3 regions of the Erythrobacter sp. genome follow, and region 3 is predicted to be linked to each of the others. Evidence: predicted binding sites of a transcription regulator. Region 3 holds the regulator's gene; each other region holds the start of a gene.

What was found. The regulator LexA, encoded in region 3, represses DNA repair genes until DNA is damaged. The targets are predictions, from matches to a motif close to GTTCCNCNCTTGTTCT.
Region 1: the regulator LexA is predicted to act here: its motif matches at 7,670-7,685, upstream of RSE14_RS01310 (LexA family protein).
Region 2: the regulator LexA is predicted to act here: its motif matches at 4,131-4,146, upstream of RSE14_RS11200 (ribonucleoside-diphosphate reductase subunit alpha).

What each region holds. Positions count from the first base shown of each region.
Region 1 is NZ_CP136573.1:255,014-264,872, reverse strand. It holds gene RSE14_RS01355 (DUF2779 domain-containing protein) at 1-1,086, shown strand, start outside; gene RSE14_RS01350 (DUF1810 domain-containing protein) at 1,751-2,173, shown strand; gene RSE14_RS01345 (outer membrane protein) at 2,360-2,926, shown strand; gene RSE14_RS01340 (hypothetical protein) at 2,993-3,496, shown strand; gene RSE14_RS01335 (hypothetical protein) at 3,583-4,239, shown strand; gene RSE14_RS01330 (hypothetical protein) at 4,253-4,621, opposite strand; gene RSE14_RS01325 (Y-family DNA polymerase) at 4,631-5,902, opposite strand; gene RSE14_RS01320 (LexA family protein) at 5,902-6,153, opposite strand; gene RSE14_RS01315 (IS256 family transposase) at 6,153-7,373, opposite strand; gene RSE14_RS01310 (LexA family protein) at 7,388-7,648, opposite strand; gene RSE14_RS01305 (hypothetical protein) at 7,784-9,469, opposite strand.
Region 2 is NZ_CP136573.1:2,260,449-2,270,307, reverse strand. It holds gene RSE14_RS11220 (sulfotransferase domain-containing protein) at 1-32, opposite strand, end outside; gene RSE14_RS11215 (endonuclease domain-containing protein) at 224-583, shown strand; gene RSE14_RS11210 (ribonucleotide-diphosphate reductase subunit beta) at 636-1,682, opposite strand; gene RSE14_RS11205 (hypothetical protein) at 1,783-1,968, opposite strand; gene RSE14_RS11200 (ribonucleoside-diphosphate reductase subunit alpha) at 2,051-4,081, opposite strand; gene RSE14_RS11195 (baeRF12 domain-containing protein) at 4,569-5,009, opposite strand; gene RSE14_RS11190 (methyl-accepting chemotaxis protein) at 5,263-7,029, shown strand; gene RSE14_RS11185 (alpha/beta fold hydrolase) at 7,036-7,935, opposite strand; gene RSE14_RS11180 (TraB/GumN family protein) at 7,966-8,895, opposite strand; gene nadB (L-aspartate oxidase) at 8,966-9,859, opposite strand, start outside.
Region 3 is NZ_CP136573.1:614,804-624,662, forward strand. It holds gene trpC (indole-3-glycerol phosphate synthase TrpC) at 1-456, shown strand, start outside; gene moaC (cyclic pyranopterin monophosphate synthase MoaC) at 543-1,016, shown strand; gene RSE14_RS03115 (molybdopterin molybdotransferase MoeA) at 1,013-2,194, shown strand; gene lexA (transcriptional repressor LexA) at 2,405-3,088, shown strand; gene RSE14_RS03125 (ComEC/Rec2 family competence protein) at 3,262-5,421, opposite strand; gene gltX (glutamate--tRNA ligase) at 5,583-7,034, shown strand; gene RSE14_RS03135 (citrate synthase) at 7,077-8,363, shown strand; gene RSE14_RS03140 (hypothetical protein) at 8,376-8,576, shown strand; gene RSE14_RS03145 (sensor histidine kinase) at 8,580-9,859, opposite strand, start outside.

The DNA.
Region 1 (9,859 bases), 360 kb from region 3:
TGCGGCATGGCAATCGAGGCCGCAACGATCCGCCACATCGATACTGGTTTCGTTTTGGCCGAGCCAGGAAACTATGACGGCTTGCTCCGTGACGCCCATCTTTTGGAAGCGGTACGCCCAATCGCGGAAAGTCGGACCGACATTGTCTCCAAAGCTAGGGAGACGCTTGCAGGCGGTGAGCCCTCAGTAGATGTCGGTGCCCACTGTACCAAGCCATTCAGCTGCGAATTTCAAGCCTATTGCGGCAAAAACCAGCCGCAGCCACCAGAGTGGCCGATCGACATTCTGCCCCGCGTTGGCCGCCGTCTTGCAGACGAAATGGCCCAAGAAGGGGTCTTCGATCTCAGAGAACTTTCACTCGACTTTCTGAAGAAGCCTCAACACCGCATTGTTCACCAGGCAACGATTTCCGGCATCCCTTACCATGACCCTGCCGGTGCAATGAAGGTGACGGAAAACTGGCACTTCCCGAGGTATTATCTCGACTTTGAGACCATTGCCCTGCCTGTACCGGCGTGGATCGGCACAAGACCATACCAGCAAGTCCCATTTCAGTTTTCCTGCCATAGGGAGCTAGCGGACGGGTCTATAACCCATCGCAGTTTCCTAAGCGTAGATGGTGCTGATCCTCGACGAGTATGTGCAGAGGCGCTGATTAAATGCGTCGGAACCGCTGGCGCCATCATAGCCTATAATGCGAGCTTTGAGCGGAGTTGTGTCAGGGGCTTGGCAGATGCAGTGCCTGACTTGGCGCCAGAGCTTTTGGCTATTGCAGAGAGGTTCGTCGATCTCCTGCCTGTTACCCAAGCTCATTATTACCACAGAGATCAACGCGGCAGCTGGTCGATCAAGAAGGTGCTCCCGACAATTGCGCCTGAACTCGACTATTCCGACCTCGAAGTGGGTGACGGCGCCGCTGCACAACTCGCCTGGCTTGAAGCGGCGTCGCCCAATTGCGCACCGGAGCGCAGAAAACAAATAGCCTCCGCCCTCGAAGCATATTGTGAGCGGGATACGTGGGCGATGGTTGTGCTTCTTAGTCGGATGGTTGGATCGCCTTATCCGACCCATCGAAAAGCCGAGTAATGCCATTCAGGGACATAGATGCCTCGGCATATGGCAATCATGCCTGGCTTTGTTCCAATCGAAGGGTACGGTACCTGTAAATTCAGACGTGCGAGGTAATGATGCGGATCGGTTTTCTAACTTTGGTTGCCATCGGCACGCTTTTGGCACCCTCGCAGGTTAATGCCCAAACGATAACCGCATACAAAACTGGCGAAGTTTCCTCAGGCATGACCAAGCAGTGCATCTATGATGGCTTGGGCAGCACGTACACGAGAACAATTTCGTCAGTGGCGCTTTGCCCTTTGTCGATCCAAGTCTCGCGGCCGTCGCCTGCGACTGAAAATCAAATGCGCCAGCCGTCAGGTGGATCAATAACTGCTTATAAGTCTGGTGAGGTCGTCACTGGCATGACCAAGCAGTGCATCTACGACGGTTTGGGCAATACATACACTAGAACAATCTCTTCGGTTGCCCTATGCCCACTGACAATCCAGATCAACCGATAGTCGGCAAGCTAGGGCTAAGTGTTCGATTGGACGCACAAATCAGGATTGGCCCGTTCAGGCGGGCCGTGCCGCACGTATGGTTTGCTCCTTACGTTGCTGATAACTTTGCGGCACGGTCCACCTGAGCGGGACAAGATTTACGGCAAACTGTTTTGATTGATAGCGCTTCTCACTCCATGGAATATAATCTGGATCGTTTTATTGAGGCGCAAACTAGCATCTATTCTCAGGCGCTTAGCGAGATCACTCGCGGCAGAAAAACATCACACTGGATGTGGTTTATCTTTCCTCAGTTGGCGGGACTGGGCAGGAGCGAGACAGCCCAACGTTACGGGATCGGTTCGCTTGACGAAGCACGAGCGTATCTAGCTCATCCGGTTCTAGGCAACCGGTACCTCGAATGCGTTGAAGCCCTTCAGGATTTACCGCTTTCCGATCCTAAAGCTGTGCTTGGCTCAATCGACGCAACGAAGCTGCACTCTTCCCTTACCTTGTTTGCCGAGGCTGCCCCCACGCAGAAGCTCTTTACGGCGGCTCTCGAGCGGTGGTTTCGGGGGACTAGGGACCAGCACACACTCGATTTGCTAAGGGCCATGTAGCCGACCATGCACGGACAAGTTGGGTTTGCTGCCGCGCTAAACTGAGCAATGCCACTTTGGGGCACATTCCCCAATGCCGTCCAGCGACCCGTGCCCGGTTTTGACACTCTGAAAGTCTAAAGAACCTGCAGGTTGCGGGAATCGCCCGCGTCCGTTTTTTCAAAACATTCACCTTCAGGGGGTCTTATGACTAAGCGTCTCTTCGCTGCCACTATTGGCGCACCGATCGCCATTCTCGTTTCCACCGCTGCACATGCCGAAAGCTTTCAGGGCTTCCGCGTGGATCTGCACGGCGGCTACGATGCCGTTTCCAGTGTCTATACCGTCGATGGCGCAACTGCCGGTGTTGGTATCGGCTACGATTTTCCCGTCGGTGAGACCGTCATTGTCGGCGTTGAAGCAAATCTCGACTACTCGTCTGTGAAGGATGAAGGCGTTTATCTTGGTGTGGCCTATTCGCAGGTCGCGCGCCGGGACATTGAACTTTCGGCACGCGTCGGCGCCAAGCTCAGTGATGGGACCCTCGCATACGTTAAAGCCGGCTACAGCAATGCCGGCTACGAAGGTGCAGCAGCCGGCTACGGCCTTTGGGCTTATGAGAGTGGCACCAGTGACGGCATTCGCCTCGGCGCAGGTCTTGAGCAACGCATTGCAGACCGTTGGTTCGTAAAGGGCGAGTACCGGTACACCCGCTACGGTTCTGAAGATGTAAACCGCAACCAGGCCATCTTCGGCGTCGGCTACCGCTTCTGATACTCATTCTCCCGGGGCACCTACGGTGCGCCGGGAGGGTTCCCCCCGTTCAAGAAGGCCTTCTTCATGAAAATCCATCATTTTGCCTGGGCTCTATCCATTGCAGCCATCAGCCCCCAAGTCAGTGCTCAGCCAACGACGACCGCTCCGGCACCAATGCCCACACAAGTCGCACAGCGAGCCCTTCCCGCCAGCACACTGATTTCGGTGACGCCCGATGCCGAAATCTCTTCCAAGCATGTCGAGGTTGGCCAAAAAGTCGGTTTCACGGTCGTCAACGACATATCCGATGGTGGGGTGGTAGTTATTCCCCGGGGCTCACAGGTGGTTGCCAGCGTAACCTGGAAAACCGGCAAGGCGGTTGGCGGCAAATCTGGCAAGTTCGAGGTCACCTTTGAAAAGGTGAATGTCCGAGGCCGCGACTATGCCATGCGCGGCGTCCATCGTCAGGAAGGCAAAGGCAACACGGTCGCCGCCGTATTCGCAACATGGCTGGTAAGCGGCCGCTCGGCTGTGATGCAACCGGGGCAGTTCGTGAACGCCTTCACGGCGGAAGCCATCCCATACTGAATTTGCTTAGTTTCTAGGGGGCTCTAAGCTGCCCCCTAGAACAGCAACTTTAGGTTAGGAATTGCCGAAGGCAGTGAGGAAATACGATGACGACGATGGATCAAAGTGAGCGCACCTGCTCCGCGTGTGGCAAGAAAAGCAAACAGACCGCCATCATGAGTACAAATCAATTTGGTTCGCCAGATCTTGATTTGCGACCACCGGAAATGATGCGATCGACCATGGCATACTGGGTCGAAGAGTGTCCACACTGTCACTATGCCTATCCGTCGATTGAGACCAAAGTCGAAGGCGTGGAAGCGTTGCTGAATGAATTGGCGCAAATGGAGACTTCATGGGCGTCTCGAACCCAAGGCTTGATAAGGCGCTTCATGACCGCGAGCCATATTGCGGAATTCTCGGGCCAGAAAATGGAGGCCGCCGAGTACGCCCTTAATGCAGCTTGGGATGCAGATGACAGTCACGATGATGTGTCAGCGCGCGAGTGCCGCAGGCGCGCTGCTTCATTGCTCGAGAGCGCCTTGGCAAGCGAAGAGCTAGAAGCAGACGAAAAGATCAGCCTCTCTACGCGATTGGTCGACATGATGCGACGCAGTCAACGGTGGGATCCTGCTTCGGAGTTGGCCACATCGCTCCTCATGCAAAATCCCTCGAGCCCAATCGACAAGATCCTGGAATTTCAGATTGAAGCTTGTCGCCGACATGATGCGACCTGCTACAAAATCTCTGACGTGATAAATTAACAGGCTTCGCGGTTTACCCGATAACCTGCGCCAACAGCGTCGCCAGAACGATTAGGGTAAACCATGGCCAAGGCGTCGCCCATGGGTACTGGACCTTCACGTTCTCCAGCCTAGCTATGGCCACTTGAACGGCCGCCTGCTGGAAATGCAGGTCCTTGATAGCGGCCCTCATCACTTCTGCCTCAACATAGCTTGTCGCGTCATCGGCCAACAGTTCGACTTCTTCCAAGAGGCGGAGCACTGCGCGCAGGCGTGGCAGGGCGTTCGGATCAGGCGTGCCGAGCAACGCCATGGCCTCCTGATGCTTGCTCTTGGCCAGCGTCAGCATCTGGCTGATGTGTTCAACAGCAGCGTCAGGCAGGTCTGGATCGGCAGCGTCCATGGCTCACTCTTACCCCATCTTCGCGGCAGGTATATCCCCCCAACGGGTCGTGAAGCTGGGCGAAAGGTTTTCTCGGCGCATGCGCCATTCAGCATCCTTTTGGGCCAACCCCAACCGGGCGGTCCCACGGCCATAGCGACCGTTGATCCGGTCGATCGCCTGCATCAGTCCATCGTCGGGCGCCTCGATTACGTCGAAGAGCGATGCTGGGGCAGACCCGGGGGCAGCCAGATCGAGCAGCAGCACGCCGGCCTTCCGCCAGCCATATCCATCTCTCCAGATGCGCTCGAAAATCCTCAAGACCGCGGCAGTGATGTCGCGGGTGTCGGACGTTGGCCGGTGGAACGTCGCAGAACCTGATACTGACTTCTGTGGCAAGTCCTGCGCGAACGGATCGGTCCGTATGAATAGCTGCACAGCACCTGCCGCCTGACCGGCATGACGCACCTTTTCCGCCGCCCGCTCGGCAAAGCTCATCACGGCATCATGGACCTGGCCCTTGTCGAAAATGGCTTTGCCAAAGGTACGCGAACAACATGTCGTCTGTTTCGGTGGCGGCTGGTCTTCAAGCGCGTGGCAGACGAGGCCGCGCAATTCATGAACGGTTCGAAGACCGACGATACCCATTCGCTGGCGCACCCAGCCGTCCTGAGCGTTGGCGAGGTCGTGGGCTGTCCGGATGCCGCGCTCCTCCAGCATAGCGCTCCATCGGCGCCCCACGCCCCAGACATCGCCGATCGGCGTTTTGCGCAAGGCCGCATCGATCCAGTTCGGATGATGCACCAGGTCGAGCACGCCGCCGGCCTTTGCCGACTTCTTCGCCAGTCGGTTGGCCAGCTTGGCAAGGGTCTTAGTCGGCCCCACGCCGACAGACACTGGGATGCCTGTCCACTGCAGGGTCGTTTGCCGAAGGTTACGGCACCATTCGGTCAGATCCGCCACGGCTAAGCGGTCGAGATCCAGGAAGCACTCGTCGATGCTGTAGATTTCATGGCCCGGAGCATTTGACCCCAGAACGCTCATCACGCGTTCGGAAATGTCACCGTAGAGGGCGTAGTTGGACGAGCAGACAGCAATATCGTGCTCCTCGATCAGTTTGCGGATCTTGAACAACGGCGCGCCCATGGCGACACCCAGCGCCTTCGCCTCATTCGACCGTGCAATTACGCATCCATCGTTATTCGAGAGAACCACAACCGGCCGCCCCCGCAAGCGGGGCTGGAAAAGCCGCTCACAGGATGCATAGAAGTTGTTGCAGTCTACCAGCGCGAAGGTGGCCATCAGCGGCCGCAGTGGCGCCGGATACTATGGGTCACCACGCCCCAGATCTCGCAGTCGCCTTCCACGAGCGGCAATGACGGATACGCGCTGTTTTCGGCAGCCAGGTGCCAGTTCCCGTCGGTCTTTCTGAGGCGTTTGACGGTTAGCTCGCCCTGCAAGATAGCAATGACGATGTCGTCGGGATGCGGGGCGACACCACGGTCGATGATGGGACTGTCAGGAATTCCGTGTGTGGTCGGGCGTTTGAACATTACGCCGCCATGGCCTTGATGAAGCGTTCGCCGAACAGAACGGCGAACTGGGCCTTGGCCATGGACCACTCACGTGGTGGCATTTTCCACTCTTTCTCCGATCGGTTCAAGATCAGATAGAGCAGTTTGGTGGCGGCCTCGTCGCTCGGGAAGTGGCCCCTGGCCCGGACGGCCCGCCTGAGCTTCGAGTTCAGGGCTTCGATCGCGTTCGTGGTGTAGACGATCCTGCGCACCTCGTCGGGAAATGCGAAGAACGGGATGACCTCGCCCCAGGCGCGCCGCCAGCTCTGGCCGATGGCAGGATAGCGCAAGCCCCAAGGCCCCGCCTCGAACGCGGTCAGCGCCTGTTCGGCCGCGTCGGCGCTGGGAGCTCGGTAAATCTCCTTGAGCGCCGTCGCCAAGCCCTTGCGGTCTTTCCAGGAGACGAAGTCCATCGAGTTACGCAGCAGGTGGACGATGCAGGTCTGCACGATCGCGTCCGGGAACACGGCGGTGATCGCCTCGGGAAAGCCCTTCAGGCCATCGACGACGGCCAGCAGGATATCCTCGGTGCCGCGGTTGCGGAGCTCATTCATCACCCGCAGCCAGAACTTGGCGCCTTCATTCTGCTCGAGCCACAGGCCCAGCACCTCCTTGGCGCCATCGGCGCGGACGCCCAGCGCGATGTGGATCGCCTTGTTGCGGACTGTGCCCTCATCGCGGATCTTGACCCGGATCGCGTCGAAAAAGACCAGCGGGTAAATCGCATCAAGCGGCCGCTGCTGCCAAGTGGCGACTTCATCGAGCACCGCGTCGGTCACCGTGCTGATCAGGTCGGGCGAGACGTCGATGCCGTACAAATCGTGCAGGTGCCCGACGATCTCGCGGGTGCTCATGCCGCGCGCGTACATCGACACGATCTTGTCATCGAACCCCGGAAAACGGCGCTGATACTTGGCGATCAGCTGCGGATCAAAGCTCGACTGACGGTCGCGTGGAACGTCGATGTCGATCCTGCCGCTGTCGGTGATCACCGTCTTGCGGCCGTAGCCGTTGCGGCTGTTGCCGGCCTGGCCATCGCCAAGATGATGATCCATCTCGGCATTGAGCGCCCGTTCGGCCAGCGCCTTCTTCAGATTGTCCAGCAAGCCGCCTTGACCCAAGGCAGCAGCGGCATCGGTGCCGGCCAGAAGCCGGTCAAGCAAATCAGACGGGATCGTCGGCTCTTTGCGTCGTGACATAGTGGGACTCCTTTTTACCCATTATGCCCGACCACACACGGAATTCCTGACAGTCCCTCGATGATCAACAAGTCGCCATCAAAGATCCCGGCTCCGCGCATCGACTCCCCTGACGCCCGCACGAAGAACGTGGCTGCCGGCCGGCGCACGAGATGTTCGTTCAGGTCGAGCTTGCCTTCGATGTGGTCGTCCGCCGGGCTCGGGAAGCCGGCCGGCACCGTGGAGGTGAACAGCGGCAGTTCCAAAGGCGTGGGATTATCGACAAGGCGCAGCACGTTTCATATTCCTGGATGAATGGAACATAAATAGAACATCGACACACCGATTCGTCAATTGGACAGATGCCCCCACCTGGTCAGTGCAAGCGTGTCAGCCAACCCAATCAGGGTCGACGGCCTCCTAGATGCCAATCAAAGAGGAACACGCCATGACTTCAACCGGCGCTTTGTATGGTAAGACCTTGCCGCCATCGTCTTCATTGCCTCAGCAAGACGGCCATTGAGCGTATCTGCATGTTCGGAGCCTGACTTGGCCAGTGTGTGGGCGAACTGGATAGAACGCCTAAGTTCGGGGCCCTTCATCGCGTCGAACACCGCCATAAGTTGCTTAGCGGTCAGCGAAGCTAGAAGTTCAACATCCTCCTCTTCCCAACCCTGTTGCGCGCTCATTTGGATTAGAACCTGGCCTGGGTCTCGAACGTCTACGAATGTTGCGCGCTTGGCCTCAAACGCGGCGATAAGCCTAGGATCGGGTGCGTCGCCAGACATGAAGTGATGTTCGTAGAGGTCAAAGAAGGCTTTCCCCTCGTCTTTTCTCGCCTCCATGTAGCGATCAATCAGGTCATCGGCTTCCGCGTTCATACCTGATTCGCGAAGCAACCCGGCGGTGCCACTAAGGTTGACCGGATTTATGATCCCAAGGTTTTCTAGCGCCCCCGTATGAATGTCTTTGAGCAGCTTTTCGTCTGGTACCGATAGATCATGCCAATATTGATCCCACGCCTTGGCGTAGGAATTGTCCCGCGAGTTTTGGATGATTGAATCCTCAAGCGACTTTGCAGCACATTTCAGTTTCTGCTCATCAAAGAAGCCACTCTGGACCCCTTCGAAAATGACGAGGTCAAGATCGTCGGTATGGGTAAAGTCATAGTTCTCCAGCCGATCGGCCCACTTGGGGCGCTCCTCTTCTCTATCGCTCTTACCAGCTTTAAGAGACATAACGAGGCGGTTGTAGCTTTTCAGCGTCTCGAACGCTGGTGCCTCGCTAGGCTGTAATTCCGCCCAGCCACCTAGGACAACAGACGAGACAGCTTGCTCCATTACCTGCTTGTTGGTGCCCGCTAGGATCGCGCAGATGCGAGCAGCTAATCGCTCGATCTTCTTGATAACGCGGATGTTGACGATACCCAGCGAGATCGTCCGTTTGCGAAGCATATCATCCAATTCGGTATTACCGGACAGGGCAATTGCAGCTGCCTCCTGAGGGTTTGGATCGAATACAAGCGAAACGTCCACCACCTTCTCGAGCTGGCGCTCAAACTCCTGCTTCTGCTCAGGAGCCATCTCCTCGACATTGAGAAGCAGCACAACCTTGCAGTTGCGTTGCTCCTTAAGCGCCGACGCAAGTCCAAGAACGTCCCGTTGTGCCAAGCCTTCACCGGCGCGCTCCAAGTCATCAAGGCACACCAACTGGTTCTTCACGAGCATGTAGGCGCTGCGGAACAAGGCTTCACCGCCATCCTTGGAGCCAGCCAGCGCCAGAATGGGTTCGAGCAAACCCTTGGACTTTCGGCCCAGATCAAAGCCCTTCCGGACGAGCGCGTTTACCGTCGATACGTCCGGCCCGGTAAGCAGGTGTTCAGGAGTAACCGTCGCTTCGAATATCGAGTATTTTAAAATATCCAGGGAGTTGAGCCCGAACAAGGAGACGTAGGCATAACTCTTCGACTTCAGGGATCCATCCGCTTCGATATCAGCAAGCCACTTCCGCCACGCGAAAGTCTTTCCAACGCCCCACTTACCTTTGATGCAAAGCACCTCGGCGCGGTCGTCACGAAGAAACCGCTTAATCTCGGCCTCGATCAAAGAAGTTGACATGAGCGGCTCCTTAAGGGGGGCGGAGCGCTTGAATACGAGAAGGGGGGGCAAAGGTTAAGACAAAAGCAAACGTCTGACCTATGGCTTATCGGCTGCGCAGTGAGGCAAGGCTGAGCTGCGGAGGTCGTGCAGACCCTGCTCGATTATCATCCCTCAAGCATGTGAAGGTGCGTCCGAATCTCAGTCCAAAGAAGCTGACAAATGACTGGATGGGGTATCCCACCAGCGACTGGTGTTTTGACGTTCACCGGAAAAATATCGTCAACCCGCGAGTGAACGTCCGGTACCCGAAGGCGCGCTCAACGCGGGACGACCTAGTCAGCGATTGGTCCTCCTTGTCAGAAGCCCTCGCTTAGCGATACATTCAAAAATCGGCGGGAAATGCCAGAA
Region 2 (9,859 bases), 1.4 Mb from region 3:
GTACGCGCGCGGCGATTGAGTGGCCCCGGCATGATGTGTCTCCCCCCAGTGCGCGTAGGCTTGCGCGCCTGCGCTCCTGCTCCCCGCGGGGGAGTGTGGCATGTGTTGGGGAGTTTGCCCACCCTCGGGGTTTATTGGCGCTGATATCCCCCCTCCCGCTTGCGGGAGGGGTTAGGGGTGGGCCCTTCTTGATCTCCCGCACCCATAGGCATAAGCTTTTGAAATGCCGACCTGGAAGCCCCGCAATACGATCCGCGCCCGGTCGCTCCGGCATGCGGTGACACCGGCCGAGTGGGCCTTGTGGGCCTACCTGTCGCGCAGCCAGCTCGGCGCTAAGTTCAGCCGCCAGATGCCACTCGGCCCGTTCTTCGCGGACTTTCTATGCCGGGAATTGTCGCTGGTGATCGAACTTGACGGGTTCAGCCACGATGTCGCGCCGGAACGCGATGTGGCGCGCAACGCATGGATGGCAGAGCATAGCTACACCGTGCTGCGTATCGCCAATGCCGATGTTCACGCGAATATCGAGGGCGTGGTCACGATGATCAGGGCGGAGGTGGAGCGGCTGCGGGCGTCAAGGTAAAGTGCCCACCCCTAGCCCCTCCCGCAAGCGGGAGGGGGGTAATTGGGCCAACCTACTCCGCAGCCTCAGCCCCGAACAGCCCGGCTTCGGCCACCACGGCCTCGTCCTCGTTGACCGCCTTCGCCTTCTGGCGCTTGTCAAACGACGACCACACGGTGTTCCAGTCGCCGCGGGTGGCGCCCTTCGAGTACTCGGTCGCGCGGGTTTCGAAGAAGTTTGCGTGCTCCACGCCGTTCAGCAGCGGGGCGAGCCAGGGCAAGGGGTGGTCCTCGATCATGTAGATCTCTTGCAGGCCCAGCTGCTTCAGGCGCCAGTCGGCGATGTAGCGGATGTAGCGCTTGATTTCCTTGGCGCTCATGCCGTTCACCGGGCCCATTTCGAAGGCGAGATCGATGAAGTTGTCCTCCAGACGCACGGTCTTCTGGCAGATGTCGATCAGGTCTTCCTTCACCGCCTTGGTGAGGCACTGGCGCTCCTCGCAGAAGGTGTGGAACAGCTTGATGATGCCTTCGCAGTGCAGCGATTCATCGCGCACCGACCAGCTGACGATCTGGCCCATGCCCTTCATCTTGTTGAAGCGCGGGAAGTTCATCAGCATCGCGAAGGAGGCGAACAGCTGGAGCCCTTCGGTAAAGCCGCCAAAGGCTGCGAGCGTGCGGGCGATATCCTCGTCCGTGTCGACCCCGAACTGGTTCAGGAAGTCGTGCTTGTCCTTCATTTCCTCATATTCGAGGAAGGCCGAATATTCCGCCTCGGGCATGCCGATGGTGTCGAGCAGGTGCGAGTAGGCCGCGATGTGCACCGTCTCCATGTTGGAGAAGGCGGCGAGCATCATCTTCACTTCGGTGGGCTTGAACACCCGGCCGTAGTTTTCGTGATAGCAGTTCTGCACCTCGACATCGGCCTGGGTGAAGAAGCGGAAGATTTGCGTCAGCAGGTTGCGCTCGTTCTCCGAGATCTTCTGCGCCCAGTCGCGGCAATCCTCGCCCAGCGGCACTTCTTCCGGCATCCAGTGGATCTGCTGCTGGCGCTTCCAGAAGTCATAGGCCCAAGGGTACTGGAAGGGCTTGTAGGTGGAGCGGGCTTCGAGCAGCGACATCGGCGGTTTCCTTCAATTGGATGTCTTCAGGGCCAATATAGGCATTTGTCAGTTACGGTGCGAGCCGCGCGATGGATTCACGCGCGGGCCGCGAAATTGGTCAGGGCGCGTAGGCGATCAGCACGTAGAGGCAGAAAGGCGCGAACATGGTGATCAGCGCGATGTGGATCATCGCGGCGTTGTGGGCGTGACCGGGGACATCGCGGCGCAGTTCGCGCACGGCGTTGAAGCCGAACACGGCGCAGACCAGAAGTCCGAAAATCCCCAATCCGAACGGCAAACTCATGCGCGGCACCCCCCTTTGCGCGTATTCCCGAGGCGGCGGAGGCTGACGCGTCTGCCGCGCCGCGCCCCCGCGCCTGCTCCGCCTACTGGCAGCTCAGGCATTCCTCGTAATCGGTTTCGGCGCTCAGTTCGATCTTGGGCGCTTCGGGCGTGTTGTCCGCCTCCACCCCGCCGACGAAGCCGGCGCGCTGCACAGACTTGGAGCGCAGGTAGTAGAGCGACTTGATGCCCTTTTCCCACGCCTGGTAGTGCAGCATCATCAGATCCCACTTGTCGACATCGGCGGGGATGAACAGGTTCAGCGACTGGGCCTGATCGATGAAGGGCGTGCGGTCGGCCGCGAATTCGAGCAGCCAGCGCTGGTCGATCTCGAAGCTGGTCTTGTAGACCGCCTTTTCCTCCGGCGTCAGGAAGTCGAGGTGCTGCACCGAACCGCCGCGTTCGAGGATCGAGTTCCACACGTTGGTCGAGTTCTTGGCCTTCTTCTCGAGCAGCTTTTCCAGATACGGATTGCGCACGATGAAGCTGCCCGAGAGGGTCTTGTGGGTGTAGATGTTGGCCGGGATCGGCTCGATGCAGGCCGAGGTGCCGCCGCAGATGATCGAGATCGACGCGGTCGGCGCGATCGCCATCTTGCAGCTGAACCGCTCCATCGCGCCCATGTCAGCGGCATCGGGGCACGGCCCGCGCTCCTGCGCCAGCAGCATCGAGGCTTCCGATGCCTTGGCGTGGATATGCTTGAACATCTTGAGGTTCACAGCCTTGGCCATCGCGCTTTCCATCGCGATGGCCTTCTGCTGCAAGTAGGAGTGGAAGCCCATCACCCCGAGGCCGACCGAACGCTCGCGCGCGGCAGAATACTTGGCGCGGGCCATCTCGTCCGGCGCGCGGTCGATATAGTCCTGCAGCACGTTGTCGAGGAAGCGCATCACGTCCTCGATGAACTGCTTGTCGCCGTTCCACTCGTCCCAGGTTTCGAGGTTGAGCGAGGAGAGGCAGCACACCGCGGTGCGATCATTGCCGAGGTGGTCGATCCCGGTCGGCAGGGTGATTTCCGAGCACAGGTTCGAGGTCGAGACCTTGAGGCCGAGATCGCGGTGATGCTTGGGCATCATGCGGTTTACGGTGTCGTTGAAGACGATGTAGGGCTCACCCGTGGCAAGGCGGGTTTCGACCAGCTTCTGGAACAGCGAGCGGGCATCCACCGTGCCGCGCACCGAGCCGTCCTTGGGGCTCTTCAGTTCGAACTCGGCGCCTTCGCGCACGGCTTCCATGAACTCGTCGGTGACGAGCACGCCGTGGTGCAGGTTCAGCGCCTTGCGGTTGAAGTCGCCGCTCGGCTTGCGGATTTCGAGGAACTCCTCGATCTCCGGGTGCGAGATGTCGAGATAGCACGCGGCCGAACCGCGGCGCAGCGAGCCCTGCGAGATCGCCAGCGTGAGGCTGTCCATCACGCGCACGAAGGGAATGATGCCGCTGGTCTTGCCGTTGAGGCCGACCGGCTCGCCGATGCCGCGGACATTGCCCCAATAGGTGCCGATGCCGCCGCCCTTCGAGGCCAGCCACACGTTCTCGTTCCAGGTGCCGACGATGCCTTCGAGGCTGTCCGACACCGAATTGAGGTAGCACGAGATCGGCAGGCCGCGATTGGTGCCGCCGTTCGAGAGCACCGGGGTCGCCGGCATGAACCACAGGTTCGAGATGTAGTCGTAGAGCCGCTGGGCGTGATCCTGATCGTCGGCATAGGCATCGGCCACGCGGGCGAAGAGGTCCTGATAGACCTCGCCGGGCAGCAGGTAGCGATCGGTCAGGGTGTCCTTGCCGAATTCGGTCAGGCGATCATCGCGGCTCGCATCGGTGACGATGGTAAAGCGGCGATCATTGACCTTCTTGCTGTCGGTCCCAGAGGCATTGGCGGCCGCTTCCTTGGCCGCCTCGACCATCGCGCCGGCCAGCGCCTCGGTCGCCTTGGCGGCGATCAGCGCGTCCGAACCTGCATCACTCGTCTTCATGGTCACGGCTTTCTTTTCCTTCACCGGCGCTGTCACGCCCGTCCCTGTCACGGCATCATTGAGCACTTCGTCTGTCACGCCGTCGCCTGCCTTGAATTCCATCGCTTGCCCCACTTGTGTCCCCCGAATCACAACCCGGCACAAGGCCAATGTTCCGATTCTGTTCTATACAGGACGATCCACAGACTGGCCAACAGGATGTCCCCAAGGGGGTCCACAGGCTGCGCTGCTTTCGCCTCCCGACGCGCCCCGGATAAGCCCCCCGATCCGGCGACTCTTCCCCCGAGGCCCCGGTTGAGGGGAGAGGGAAAATCACCAAGGCTTGGGGGTCCGATTTGCGCCGAACCACTAGATGATGAATCAGGCCGCAGGTCCCGTCAACGGGGGATTAATCACCTAGTTACCATTCCGGGGCCGTCATCACCCCGTCACAAACCCGCGACGCGTGGACAAAGCTTGAGTCGCGGACCCTGCAAGCCCCAAATTGAATCTGTGAAGAAAAATATGGGGAGTGAATCATTCGAATCCACCCGTGAATCTTTTGCATGCGCGGCCGCATGATTGTTGCGTCCGGCAGGGGTCTGCTGCGTCAGTGCGCTGCCAGCGCGGCGATCACGTCATCGGTCGGATGATCGGCAAGATCCTTGTCGATTTCCGCCACCAGCCTTGCCCTGACCGCGCGGCCATAGGCCTTGCGCATCTCGCCCAGCGTGTGCGGCGCGGCGACGACCACGATTCCCGCATCGGGCCGGGCGACCGCCGCATCTTCGAGAACCGCCGCGGCGTGGTGCGCAAAGGCATCCTCGGCCAGCCGGTGCCTGTCGGTTTCCTCGTAACTGCTGCGCGCCGCGCCGGTGCTGGCGAAGCTGCGGCCGGGGGCATCCGTGCCCTGTTCATGCGCCGGGGGATTGTCCTGCCGTTCGGACAGGAGGGTTTCAAGGACGGGGTATGTCGCATCCCCTTCGTTGCGGAAGAGGAGCAGTTTCGCTCCGTCCGCAACCATCACCAGCGTGCCGTGTTCGACCTTCATCTGCCTGTCCTTCCAGACTTGCCGACCCGGTTGTGCGACGCCTTTCTCCCGGTTCGGGAGACAGGCTCCATCATAGCAGAAATCCGGCCGCGAATAAGCCTTTTGCGGCGTCCACCCGATGATCGCCAAGGCGCCCAAAAGCTTGCGCTTTTCCTAAAGCGCGCTCGCGGATGCCGCCTAGGCCGGGGTGGCGAAGCGTTAGACCGCCCTGCCCTATGCGTCTCGCCCCGAACGAGAACCGCACCGGACGCCCATGAATATCCAGCAGATCAGCCGTAAAGCCGGGATCGCCCTTGTCGCCCTGCTTGCCGTCGTCATCGCGCTCAGCGGTTTCGGCATCAACCAGATCCGCTTCGGCGGCGAGATGCACCGCGTGAACCAGCAGCTCAACGATTTCAACGCGGATATCCTGCCGCCGCCGTCCTATCTGGTCGAATCCTACATGATCGCCAATCTCCTCGTGCGCGCGCCGGGCAAGGCTGATGCCTATGCCGAAAAGCTCGCCGCGCTGAAGGCCGACTGGCGCAAACGGGCCGATCACTGGGCCGCCTCGGATCTCGATGCGAATCTCAAGCAAGGCCTGGCGCTCACGGTGTCGCAGGACGGCGAGGCCTTCTGGCAGATCGCCGAGCAGCGCCTGATCCCCGCCGCGCGCGCGGGCGACGGGGCCGCCCAGCAGCAGGCGATGGCCGAACTCGACACGGTCTACGAACGGCACCGCGAGCGGATCGACGCGCTGGTCACCGGCGCGGCGCGGCACCAGAGCGATCTCGCCCAGAGCGCCGAATGGACCCTCACCACCATCGCCGGCTTCCTCTCGCTGGCGGTGCTGATCGTGTTTGCCGGAGTGGCGGCGGCGATCACGCTGCTGCGCCGCAAGGTGATCGAACCGCTGGTCAGCACCGCCGATACGATGGAGCGCATGGCCGGCGGCGATCTCGACGCGGGCCGCCGGATCGAGCACGACAACAACGAGATCGGCACCATGACCCGCGCGATCGAGACCTTCCGCAAGAGCGCGATTGCAGCGCGCGAGGCCGATCAGGAGCGCCGCCGCGTGGTGGGGGTGCTGCGCGATCGGCTGACGGCGATGGCTTCGGGCGATCTCGATCACCCGATCCAGGAATATTTCGCGGAAGACTACAAGGGCATCCGCATGGACTTCAACCAGGCCCAGGCCGCGCTCAAGGAGCTGATTCTCTCCGTGGTCGGCTCGGCGCAGGAAATCCATCACAGCGCGGGCGATGTGAACGAGGCCGCCGCCGACCTGTCGGAGCGCACCGCGCGGCAGGCGGCGACGCTGGAAGAATCGGCGGCCGCCTTGCAGCAGACCAACCAGACCATCCAGTCGAGCTCGGAACTGGCGCAGCAGACCAATGCTGAAGTCGCGCTGGCGCGTCAGAACGCAGCGCGCAACCGCGAGATCGTGGAGTCGGCGGGCGAGGCCATGGCGCAGATCCAGGCCTCCTTCACCGAAGTCGGCAACATCACCAACATGATCCAGAACATCGCCTTCCAGACCAATATCCTCGCGCTCAATGCCGGGGTGGAGGCGACCCGCGCGGGCGAGGCGGGCAAGGGCTTCGGCGTGGTCGCCACGGAAGTGCGCGCGCTGGCGCAGCGGTCCTCTGAAGCGGTGACCGCGATCCAGCAGCTGATGGCCAAGAGCGCCGAGAGCATCGCCAATGGCTCGCAGCAGGTCGCCTCATCGGGCAATGCCTTGCGCGACATGGTGGAGATCATCGACCGCGTCGGCCAACGGGTGGAACAGCTGGCCGAGGCCTCGCAGGCGCAGGCGAGCAGCCTCAACGAGGTGGACGCGGCGATCTCGAGCCTCGAACACGCCACCCAGCAGAACGCCGCCATGGCCGAGGAATCGAGCGCGGCGAGCGAAATGCTCAAGCAGGAAGTGGACCGCCTGACCGAACGCACATCGCTGTTCACCGGCGTAGGCCGCAGCGGGAGCGGCGGGAGCGGCGGGAGCGCGGCGACCCCCGTCGATCTCAGGCTCTACGGCTAGAGCGCTTTAAATCCCGCGGGCGTGAGCGGTGATCTCGCCTGCAACGCGGGGGATCAGGGGCAGCGGAATATCGTGGCCCCAGCCGGGGATCGTCACCAGCCGCGCGCCCGAGATGTGCCGCGCTGTGTCCTCGCCCGCCTCCAGCTTCACCAGCGGATCGGCCTCGCCGTGGAGCACCAGCGTCGGCGTGGTAACGCTGGCAAGGCGCGCGCGGCGGCAGCCATCATCTATGATCGCGGCCAGCTGGCGCGGCAGGCCTGCGGGATAGACCGAACGGCGCATGTTCTTCAGCACCCGCTCACGCTGGGCCTCGGCGTCGAAGGGAAAGGCCTCGCTCTCGGGGCTGCCGATATTGCGCGCAATGTTGAGGCCGTGGGCCACCAGCGTCTCCTCGTCCATGCCCTTCAGCGGCGCGATCAGGGCCTCCATCGCGTGCTTTTCGGCCTGGGGCAGCTTTCCGTTGCCGGTGGTCGACATGATCGAGGTCATGCTCATCAGCCGGTGGCCGTGGTGCACCGCCATCAGCTGGACGATCATCCCGCCCATCGACGCGCCGACCACATGGGCGCTTTCGATCCCCAGCGCGTCCATCACCCCGATGCCGTCATCGGCCATGTCCTTGAGGGTGTAGGGCACGCGGGCCGGGAAGCCGATCTTCTTGCGCAGCAGCTGGATCGGCAGATTGGGCGCGCGCGCGCCTTCAAACTTCTGGCTGAGGCCGATGTCGCGGTTGTCATAGCGGATCACGCGGAAGCCCTCGCCCACCAGCGTTTCCACCAGCTCGTCCGGCCACAGGGTCAACTGCGCGCCGAGGCCCATCACCAGCAGGATCACCTGGTGCGAAGGGTCCCCGTGATCCTCGTAGAAAATCTCGATACCGGTGTTGGGCGTGGTGATGGTGGGCATTGCGGCTGTGATCCTCTCAGGCCCGCGCGGCTATTTCCACGCGGGTCCGGCTATATCGAAGCCGCGCAGCGCCAATTGGTCAAGCACCCCGCCGCTTTCCGCCAACACCCGCAAGGGCACAACCGCGAGCGTGGTGCCTTTCGCGGTGCTGGCCTCGGCCAGCCTCTCGACCCAGATGGTCCTGAGTTCACTGCCCAAAGTCTCGTCCGCCCAGGGCCAGCAGCGGCCCAATGCGGTCTCCAGCGGGTTCGCCATGACGGCGGGAATATCATAGCGCCGCCAGTCCGCGCCGCGCTGTTCGACGATATCGGGGCCAGCCTCCAGCGCATCCATCGCCGCGCCGAGGCAGGGGATATGCGCCTGCGGCTCGGCCTCGGCGAGGTTGTCGATGATGTCCTCGCCGCGCAAGGTGGCGGCGCGATCGATGGGGACATTGGCCTTCTCCGCGGCGTCCTTGACAACATCGGACGCATCGCGCGCGGTATCGCGGTTGAAGCGCAGTTCCTTCCGGAGCAGCTGGAACGAGGTGAGCAGGAAGGACTGGCGCGAATAGTCCTCTTCCTGCGCCTTGCCGAGCGCTTCGAGCCGCGCCCATTGCGCCGGCGCGAGATAGTCGGAGGCGAGCTTGTCATCGGGCAGCTTGGTGAACTTGTCGCCGGAGAACATCAGCCGGAACACATCGCCGGGAGAAACCTTGGGCCGCGCACCGAGGATGACGCGGTTGGCCTGCCCGGTCGCATCCTCCAGCCGCTCGGGCTGCCACGGCGTGGTCTTGGGGATCGCCCGGATCTCGCCGACGAGGATGATCGTGCCCGAGGGCGTATCAATCGTCCACATCGGCGCGCCCGAGCGCTGGGCGGTGACGACGATCGCGTTGGCGGGGGTCTCGGGCTCTTGCGCGGCGAGGGGGGCAGCGATCAGCGCGGCAAGGCAGAGGAAAGACAAAGGCTTCTTCATCATAGCGACCCTTCGAGACATATCACGCGCGCCTAAAACCAGACACATGAACCGCGACCGAACCTCCCCGTCCCTAAGGCACCAGCACCGTATCCTTCGCCTCTGCCGCAAGCGCGGGGTAATCGAGCGTGTAGTGCAGCCCGCGGCTCTCCTTGCGGCGCAGGGCCGACTGGACGATCAGCTCGGCCGATTGCAGCAGGTTGCGCAGTTCAATGAGGTCGGTCGTCACGCGGAAGGCGCCGTAATAGTCCTCGACCTCGCGCTTCAGCAGTTCGATGCGGCTTGCGGCGCGCTCCAGCCGCTTGGTGGTGCGCACGATGCCGACATAGTTCCACATGAAGCGGCGGATTTCGGTCCAGTTCTGCTTGATGACGACCTCTTCGTCCGAATCGGTCACGCGGCTTTCATCCCACGGCAGGATCGCAGGCGGAGCCTCCAGCGTGCCCCAGCGCGCCAGAATGTCGCGCGCTGCCGCCTCGCCGAAGACGAAACATTCGAGCAGGGAATTGGACGCCAGCCGGTTCGCGCCGTGGAGGCCGCTTTCGGTGCACTCGCCCGCCGCCCACAGCCCCGGCACATCGGTACGCGCATCAAGGCCGACGACCACGCCGCCGCAGGTGTAGTGCTGCGCGGGGACGACCGGGATCGGCTGGCTCGTCATGTCGATGCCGAGCCCCATCAGCTTCTCGTAGATCGTGGGGAAATGCCCCTTCACGAAATCGGCGGGCTGGTGGCTGATATCGAGGTGCACGTAATCAAGGCCGAAGCGCTTGATCTGGTCGTCAATCGCGCGGGCGACCACATCGCGCGGCGCCAGCTCCATCCGCTCGGGGTCGTAATCGACCATGAAGCGCCGCCCGGTTTCGGGGTGGAGCAGATGCCCGCCCTCGCCGCGCACGGCCTCGGTGATGAGGAAGTTCTTGACCTCGAGATTGTAGAGGCAGGTCGGGTGGAACTGCATCATCTC
Region 3 (9,859 bases):
AAGCTACCGGTGCTGCGCAAGGACTTCATGGTCGATCCGTGGCAATGCCTCGAAGCCCGCAGCCTCGGAGCCGACGCGATCCTGATCATCGTCGCCGCGCTGGAGGACAGCCGGATGGCCGAAATCGAAGCCGCAGCGCGCCAATATGGCATGGACGTGCTGGTCGAAGTGCATGACGAGGCCGAGATGGAGCGCGCCGCGCGCGTCCTCCAGTCGCGCCTGATCGGGGTCAACAACCGCGATCTCAAGACCTTCACCACCAGCCTCGCCACCACCGAACGCCTCGCCCCGCTCGCGCCGCAAGGCACGCTGCTGGTGGGCGAAAGCGGGATCAATTCCCACAGCGATTGCCAGCGTCTCGAAGCCTGCGGCGTGCGCACCTTCCTTGTGGGCGAGAGCCTGATGCGCGCTGACGATATTGCGAGTGCCACGCGCGCGCTGCTGGGGACAGAATAGCACGGCACCCGTTCGCCTCGAGCGCAGTCGAGAGGCCTGTGCGGGGTGTCTCGACTTCGCTCGACACGAACGGCTAGAGGGGACGAATGAACAAGCTCACCCACCTCGGCGAAGATGGTTCGGCCCACATGGTCGATGTCGGCGGCAAGGCGGCCACGGCCCGCCGCGCGGTCGCCAGCGGGTGGATCACCATGTCGGCAGAGGTGCTCGAAGCCATCCGCGCCGGCAATGCCCCCAAGGGCGACGTGCTGGGCACGGCGCGCATCGCCGGGATCATGGCGGCCAAGCGCACGGGCGAGCTGATCCCGCTGTGCCACCCGCTCGGGCTGGAAGCGGTGAATATCGACTTCGATTACGAAGAGGGCGCGATCCGGGCCACGGCCACGGCCTCGCTGACAGGCAAGACGGGCGTCGAAATGGAAGCGATGACAGCCGTTTCCGTCGCACTCCTCACAATCTACGACATGGCAAAAGCACTCGACAAGGGCATGGTCATTTCTGAGGTGCGCCTGATCGCCAAGTCCGGCGGCAAGTCGGGCGACTGGAAAGCCGCAATTTGAACCCGCCGCTGGCACTGGAGGAAGCGCAGGCCCGCCTGCTGGCGCTCGCCCCCGTGCTTCCCGCAGAAACCATCACCACCGAAGCCGCACTCGGGCGGGTGCTGGCTCAAGACCTCCACGCAACCCGCACCCAGCCCCCCGCCGATCTTTCCGCGATGGACGGCTATGCGCTGGGGCCGAGCGACGGGCCGTGGGCGCTGGTGGGCGAAAGCCGCGCGGGCGCGCCCTTTGCGGGCGTCATCGCTCCGCAGGAATGCGTGCGCATCTCGACCGGCGCCAATGTGCCAGAGGGCGGCACCCGTGTGCTGCTTCAGGAAGATGCGCGCGTCACAGACGGCATGGTTACCGCCAGCGAAGTGCCACCCACCGGTCGCCATATCCGCCTGCGCGGGTTTGATTTTCATGGCGGTGATCTGCTGCTCCCCCGCGGCACGCGCCTCAACGCAGGTCGCATCGCGCTGGCGCTGTCAGGCGGGCATGGGTCCGTGAGCGTCACCCGCCCCGTGCGCGTGGCCGTGCTCGATAGCGGGGACGAGCTCAGCGTCGATCCCGCAAACTGCCTCCCCCACCAGATCCCCGCCAGCAATGGTGCGATGATTGCCGCCATGCTCGCGCCCTTGGGCTGCGAGGTGCTGCGGCTCGGCCCGGTGGGCGACGATATGGCCGCATTGGAAGCCGCGCTGGCACGAGCCGAGGGGGCCGATGTGCTCGTCACCTCGGGCGGCGCATCGGTCGGCGATCATGATCTGATCAAGCCCGCACTCGCCAATTGGGGCGCCGAGACCGCCTTCTGGCGCGTGGCGATCAAGCCCGGCAAGCCGCTGCTGGTGGCCACACGGGGCACGCAGGTGATCCTCGGCCTGCCGGGCAATCCGGTATCTAGCTTCGTCACCGCCTTCCTCTTTGCCCTGCCGCTGGTGCGCGCGCTGCAAGGCGATGTTGCGCCCCTGCCCGCCGCGCTGACCATGCAGGCGGGCGAGCCCCTGCCCGCGATCGGTCCGCGCCGCGAATTCCTGCGCGCGGTGATCGAAGGCGGCGCAGTGCGGCTTGCCGGTTCGCAGGATTCTTCGGCCCTCAGCGCGCTGGCTGCGGCCGATTGCCTGATCGACCGCGCGGCCCATGCGCCTGCGGCTGCGGCGGGTGAGGCTTTGCGGGTGTTTCCGCTCCGGATTGGCTGAACCGCTGGGCTTCGCTGTCCAGCGCGCTTGACTCGCGTTCCATGGTTGCCTAATTGTTCCTTGTTCGTTCACCTTAATGGCGGAACGACGAGTGCAGGCAACGCACCTGATGCCTTCTTGAAAAGGGGCTGGTGCCTCTTGGCGCACGCAAGGGATGGCACGGCGGGCCTGACGGGCGCGTCGTGAGTGCGACCACAGGAGTTTGGAGCAATGCTGACCGCAAAGCAGCGCGAGCTGATCGTCTTCATCCAGCAGCGGCTGGAAGAAACCGGCATCTCGCCCAGTTTCGAAGAAATGAAGGAAGCGCTCGATCTGAAGAGCAAGTCGGGCGTGCACCGGCTGATTTCCGCATTGGAAGAACGCGGCTTCCTGCGCCGACTGCCCAACCGGGCGCGTGCGCTCGAAGTGATCCGGGAGCCGGGCGACACGACGCCTTCGCGTGGCTCTGCGGCCAGCGACAATGTCGTGCCCATGCCTGCGCCGCGCGCTGCTCAGCCCGAGCCTGCCAATGACGTGATCGAACTGCCCTTGCATGGCCGCATTGCTGCCGGCGCGCCGATCGAGGCATTGGAAGGGCAGTCGACCCTCCCCGTCCCTGCCGCCCTGCTTGGCCCGGGCGAGCATTATGCGCTCGAGGTTTCGGGCGATTCGATGATCGAAGCCGGCATCTTCGACGGCGATTTTGCGCTGGTGCGCCGCACGGATAGCGCGCGCGACGGCGAGATCGTGGTGGCGCTGGTGCGCGGCGAGGAAGCGACGCTCAAATATCTGCGCAAGGAAGGCGGCCAGGTGCGGCTCGATCCGGCCAATGCGGCCTATGATCCGCAGTACTACCGCCCCGATGAAGTGCAGGTGCAGGGCAAGCTCGCCGGGCTTTTGCGCCGCTATCACTGATTTTTCCGGGCGGATTTTTCGTCCGATTATTCAAAATCAATGACTTATGTGTTTTCAAGGCCGCTTTTGAGGGTTCCCAAGGGCGGCCTTGACCGCATTTGACCCCCAGTTGACCCCGAGATGACCCCCCGATGAGCGGCACTTGACCCCCGCCTGAAGCGGGTTTTCCGGCCTCACTCGGCCGCCTGCCACCAGCCATGACGGCCCTCTCTCTGGGCCACGGTTTCGATCCTTTGATCGGCCAGATGGATCGCAAGGCCGCCCGTCTGGTACAGCATCCGGCGGTCCGCCTTGAGCCAGCGCGGCCGGCACAAACGCGGCAGCGAGCGATCGGCAATGACGATATCGGCCTTGCCGCAAGCCGCCGCGAGAGAACGCTCCTCGATCCGGTCACGGGTCCGGGCCATCAGGATCACCCAATCCCGCCCGCCCCGCTCCAGCACCAGCGTGCAGAAGGACGTGGAACAGCGCGCGCCCTCCCACTCGGCGAGCGGCACGGGATCGGCCTTGACGCCCGCCAGCTCGATCAGATTGTCCCGCGCGTAGGACGAGCGGCTGTCTCTCAAGGAGAGCAGATGCCGCTCTCCATCAGCGCCCGCGATGGTGATCCCCACCTGCTTGCCATCGCCCGCCACCAGCACATCGGGCACAGGGGTGAGCAGCACCAGCACGCTGGCCAGCGCCACCGGCGCAAAGCCCCAGAGCCGCGCCCGTCCGCTCCACAGCGCAAGCCACAGGCCCCCGCCCGCAAACAGCGCCACGGCCCCCATCCCGATCTGCGGCATCAGCCTGACCGCCCCCGGTTGGCTGGCGGTGACATGGGCGATCCACAGGAGCAGATCGAGCGAGCGCTCGGTCGCCCACCAGAAGGGCGCGCCTGCCCCCACCAGATCAAACGCCAGCCCCAGCGCGATCAGCGGCATCGAGACGAAGGTCACCAGCGGGATCGCCACGACATTGGCGACCGCCCCGTAAAGCCCTGCGCGGTGGAAGTGGAACAGCACGATCGGCATCAGCGCGAGTTCGATCACCATGCCGGTCGCAAACAGCATCGCCGCCCGCCGCAAGCCATGCGCCCACCACGGCTCGTCACGCGCGGCAAGGAAAGCGCAGGCCGGCGCACTGGTCGAGAAGGCGATGATCGAAAGCACCGCCGCAAAGCTCATCTGGAAGCTCGGCCCGATCGCGCTTTCGGGCCACAGCACCAGAACGAAGCCGCCCGCCACCGCCAGCATGCGCAAGGACAGGGCATCGCGCCCCAGCACCAGCGCGCCGAGCACCAGCATTGCGCCCACACAGCTGCGCACGGTCGGCACCTCGGCGCCGGTGAGGAGCGTGTAGCCGATCCCCGCCATCGCCCCCGCACTCGCCGCCACGATCGGCAGGCGCACTCTCAAGGTCAGCGCAGGCCACAGGGCGAGGAGGCGCATCACCACGAAATAGGCCGCTGCGATCACCGCGCTCACGTGCAGCCCGCTGATCGAGAGGAGGTGGGTGAGCCCCGAATCGCGCATCGCGATCTCGTCGGCCGTGCTGATGCTTCCCCGGTCACCGCTGGCAAAGGCCGCCGCGATGGCGCCCGCCGAGCCCTCGACCCGCCCCCGCACATGGTTCGCCAAGGCGCGCTGCACGCTCGCCGTGCCGCCGCTGGTGGCAGCGGGCCTGACGACTTCGACCGGGCCGATTGCACTGCCGGTTGCCGCAAGTCCCTGAAACCAGGCAGCGCGCGCGAAGTTATAACTCCCCGGCAGCATCGGTGCGGCGGGCGGCATCAGCCTCGCGCGCAGCCGCACAACCGCGCCTTCGGCAATCGGCGCATTGCCTAGCTTGTCGAGCGGCACGTTGATCCGCACCTTGTAAGCCGAGCTGCTTGCCGCATCGCGCACCGCCAGCGTCAGACGGATGCGCCCCTCGGCGGGCTGGTCCTCGCGCTCCAGCACATGGCCGTGCAGCAACGCCATGCCCGGCTGCGCGAGCGGCGGCGTGCCGACCATCTCCGAGCGCGCCCAGATCACCGCAATGCCGGCCGCGAACACCAGCCCCGCAGCGATCAGCGCCTGACCCAGGTGGACATGGGCATCCTCGCCCGCGCTCCCCGCCGGCCAGATCCGCCATGCGGCAAGCGCCAGTCCGGCCCCGCCCGCGAGCGCCGCCAGCCATGCCAGCGGCGTCGGCAGGGCGAACCATGCGAGGATCCCGGCCATGAAGATCACCGTCAGCCACGGCGCGCGGTCAAACCCTGCCTCGGCCAGAAAGCGCTCCGCCCTTGCCGCCACAGCGCTGCCAAGGCCCTTGCCTCCGGAGCCATTTCCACCCGTGCGAGTGCTGGACATTGGCCGCGCGCTTTGCCAAGGGCGCGCCGGAACACCGCTCCCGTCAGGCGTGCTGCCGGGGGTGTCTCCCATCGGAATGATCGGCACATCGCGCATCGGCTTGTCCTGTGACCGGGCAATCCATTGCCAAGCCGCTCAAAGTGAACAGGAATTGACAGGCCATGGCAAGCGAAAGCAGCGTGACGAGCGAGTCCGGGAGCGGCGAGGTGGTGACCCGCTTTGCGCCCTCGCCCACCGGCTTCCTGCATATCGGCGGGGCGCGCACCGCGCTGTTCAACTGGCTCTACGCCCGCCACCATGGCGGCCGCACCCTGCTGCGGATCGAGGATACCGACCGCAAGCGCAGCACCCAGGAAGCGATCGACGCGATCATCGAGGGTCTCGAGTGGATGGGCCTCGATTACGACGCGCCCCCGCTGTTCCAGTCCGACCGGGCCGAGCGCCACGCCGAAGTCGCATGGCAGCTGCTCAAGGCGGGCCATGCCTACAAGTGCTTCGCCACGCCCGAAGAACTCGAAGCCATGCGCGAGGAGCAGCGCGCCAACAAGAAGCCGCTGCGCTATGACGGTCGCTGGCGTGACCGCGATCCGGCCGAGGCTCCGGAAGGCGCGCCCTTCACCATCCGGCTCAAGACCCCGAACGAAGGCGAGACCACGATCCACGACCGCGTGCAGGGCGCGGTGACGGTGAAGAACGAGGAACTCGACGACTACATCATCCTGCGGGCCGACGGCACGCCGACCTATATGCTCGCGGTGGTGGTGGACGATCACGACATGGGCGTGACCCACGTGATCCGCGGCGATGATCACCTGAACAACGCCTTCCGCCAGCTGCCGATCATTCGCGCGATGAACGCCATCGCCAAAGAAACCGGCGGCGCCAATTGGCCCGATCCGGTCTATGCCCATATTCCGCTGATCCACGGCGCGGACGGGGCCAAGCTCTCCAAGCGCCACGGGGCGCTGGGCGTGGAGGCCTATCGCGACGAATTCGGCATCCTGCCCGAAGCGCTGTTCAACTATCTGCTGCGTCTGGGCTGGGGCCATGGCGACCGCGAGGAAATCACCCGCGAGGAAGCCATCGCGCTGTTCGATCTCGATGGCGTGGGCAAGAGCCCGTCGCGCTTCGACATCAAGAAGCTCGAACATCTGAACGGCCACTACCTGCGCGAGGCCGATGATGCGCGCCTCGCCGCATTGGTCGCCGCCCGGATCGGCGAAGGGGCTGACGAGGCGCTGCTGACGCAGGCCATGCCGGTGCTCAAGGTGCGCGCCAAGAACCTCAACGAAGTGGTTGAAGGCGCAGCTTTCCTCTTCGCCAAGCGCCCGCTCGCCATCACCGAAAAGGCCGCCCATCTGCTCGAAGGCGATGCGCCGGTGATTTTAGGTCAGATTTACGAGCGCCTGAGGGCCGAAAACGACTGGACAAGCGAAGCGCTCGAAGCCACTACGAAGGCGCTTGCGGAGGAGCTTGGATTGGGCCTCGGCAAGCTGGCGCAGCCAATGCGTGCTGCGCTGACCGGGACGACCACATCACCCGGGATTTTTGATGTTCTGGTCCTTCTGGGCCGGGACGAGGCCCTTGCACGGCTTGACGCCCAGGCGGCGTAGAAGAGGGTGCAAGGGAGGGGTTAATTGGACAGGAGACAGACCTTGGCAGACAAGCTGGCGAAGCTCGAACTGGGCGGCAAGACCTATGAGTATCCCGTGCTCGAAGGCAGCACCGGCCCCGATGTCATCGACATCCGCAAGCTCTACGCGCAGACGGGTGCCTTCACTTTCGACCCCGGCTTCACCTCGACCGCGAGCTGCGAAAGCGCGCTGACCTATATCGATGGTGACGAAGGGGTGCTGCTGCACCGCGGCTATCCGATCGGCCAGCTGGCCGAGGATTCGAGCTTCATGGAAGTGAGCTACCTGCTTCTGAACGGCGAACTGCCGAGCAAGACGGCGCTCGACGATTTCACCCATACGATCACCCGTCACACCATGCTGCACGAGCAGCTGATGACCTTCTATCGCGGTTTCCGCCGCGACGCGCACCCGATGGCGATCATGTGCGGCGTGGTGGGCGCGCTGTCGGCCTTCTACCACGACAGCACCGACATCTCCGATCCGCAGCAGCGCATGATTGCCTCGCACCGCCTGATCGCGAAGATGCCGACGATTGCGGCGATGGCCTACAAATATTCGGTCGGCCAGCCCTTCATCTATCCGGACAACTCGCTGAGCTACACCGGCAACTTCCTGCGCATGACCTTCGGTGTGCCGGCCGAGCCCTATGAGGTGATCCCGGCGGTCGAACGGGCGATGGACCGCATCTTCATCCTCCACGCCGATCACGAGCAGAACGCCTCGACCTCGACCGTGCGTCTTGCCGGCTCCTCGGGCGCAAACCCGTTTGCCTGCATCGCGGCGGGCATCGCCTGTCTTTGGGGCCCGGCGCATGGCGGCGCGAACGAAGCCGCGCTCAACATGCTCAAGGAAATCGGCACGCCCGACAAGATCCCGCACTATATCGAGCGGGCCAAGGACAAGAACGATCCGTTCCGCCTGATGGGCTTCGGCCACCGCGTGTACAAGAACTACGATCCGCGCGCGACGGTGATGCAGAAGACCGTGCGCGAGGTGTTCGATGCGCTCAAGGTCAATGATCCGCTGTTCGAGACCGCACTGCGGCTCGAAGAAATCGCGCTGAATGATCCCTATTTCATCGAGAAGAAGCTGTTCCCCAACGTCGACTTCTACTCGGGGATCATCCTCTCGGCGATCGGCTTCCCGACCACGATGTTCACCGCGCTGTTTGCCCTCGCCCGCACCGTGGGCTGGGTGGCGCAGTGGAACGAGATGATCAGCGACCCCGGCCAGAAGATCGGGCGTCCGCGCCAGCTCTACACCGGCCCGACGCAGCGCGACTACGTGCCGCTCTCGGCACGGTAAGCCAGAAACGATATGTTCCGGACGGTGCTCAAGGCCGCAGGCATGTTCCTGCTGGCCATGGGCACCATCTGGACCCTTCAGGGCCTCGGCTTGCTGAACTGGCCCGCCGACAGCTTCATGCTCGCCGACAGCACATGGGCGCGCAACGGCGCGATTACCGCAGGTTTCGGGGCCGTGATGCTGTGGTGGGCCTTTCGCCGCCCGCGCGGCTGATTTTCAGACTGCGAAAGCTGGCAACTCCAGCGTGAACAACGCCCCGCCGCTCTCTGCCGCGCCGACCAACAGTTCGCCCTCCATCGCCTCGGCCAGGCGGCGCGAGATGTAGAGGCCGAGGCCGGAACCCTTGTCCTTGCCGCCGTCGCTGTCGCGACCGAGGCGTTCGAACTTGTCGAAGATATGTTCGGCCTGTTCGGGCGTGATACCGGGGCCTTCGTCGGCAACGCTCACGCAGACGCGTCCTTCGCCCGCCGGCGCCGCGGTGATCGTCACCGTGCTGCCCGCAGGCGAATAGGCGATCGCATTGCCGATGAGGTTGATGAGGATCTGCAGCACGCGGCGGAATTCGGCGTTGGCCAGCGCCGCGCCCGGCTCCCCATGTGTCACGAGCCGGATCTCGCGGTTCTGCGCCCGCACGCCGAGAATGCCTGCCGCACGCGCCGCCGCATCGGCCAGATCGACCTTCTCGCGCGCGGTCGAAAAGCCCGGGGTCTCCACCACTTCGAGATCGGCGAGGTCGCCGAGCATTGCGGCAAGGTGCTGCCCTGCGCTGGCGATGGTGCCGGCATAGTCGGAATATTCATCGCGCAAGGGCCCGGCGAGCCGCGCGCGGATGGTTTCGGCATTGGCGATGATCCGCGCCACGGGCTGGCGCAGCACCGGTGCAAGCGCGCTACCGATCAGGCGCGTTGCGCTGGCCTCACCCTCGGGCGCGGCAGGCTGATGCGCACCGGGGGCGAGCGGTTCGTCAGCGATCAGCAGGAGTTCGAAGCCTGCCGGGTTCTGCGCATCGGGGCCGAGCGGGATCAGCCGCACACGCCATTCGCGCCGCGATCCGGCAAAGCGGCACAGCGCCCCGTCGAGCAGCCGCCAGTGCAGCGGCTGGTGGTGGGCGATGCCCTGCAATTCGACCAGCTCGCTCCACACCTGCCCGGCCGCTGCCATGCCCGCCGCCTGAAGCTCCATCGCATCGGGCGCGAGCGCGCTCAGCACCTGAAGGCGCTGGCGGGCATCGAGCCGCGCGCTGACTTCGGCTGCGGCGCGGTCGATCGCATCGAGCCTTTCGGCATAGGCGCGGCCCTCGGTTGCAGGCGGAAGGCTGCGCTGCCAATTCTCGACCAGCACCTCACACCCGGTCTTGCCGTCATCCTCGCCCGAACGCGCCGGGTGGATGCGGGCAAAGCCGGAGACCATCGCCTCGCCATCGAAGGCGGAGAATTCGCGCGCGATCTTCAGCCCCATGCGGCGGGTCTGACGCACCAGATCGAGCAGTTCGGGGA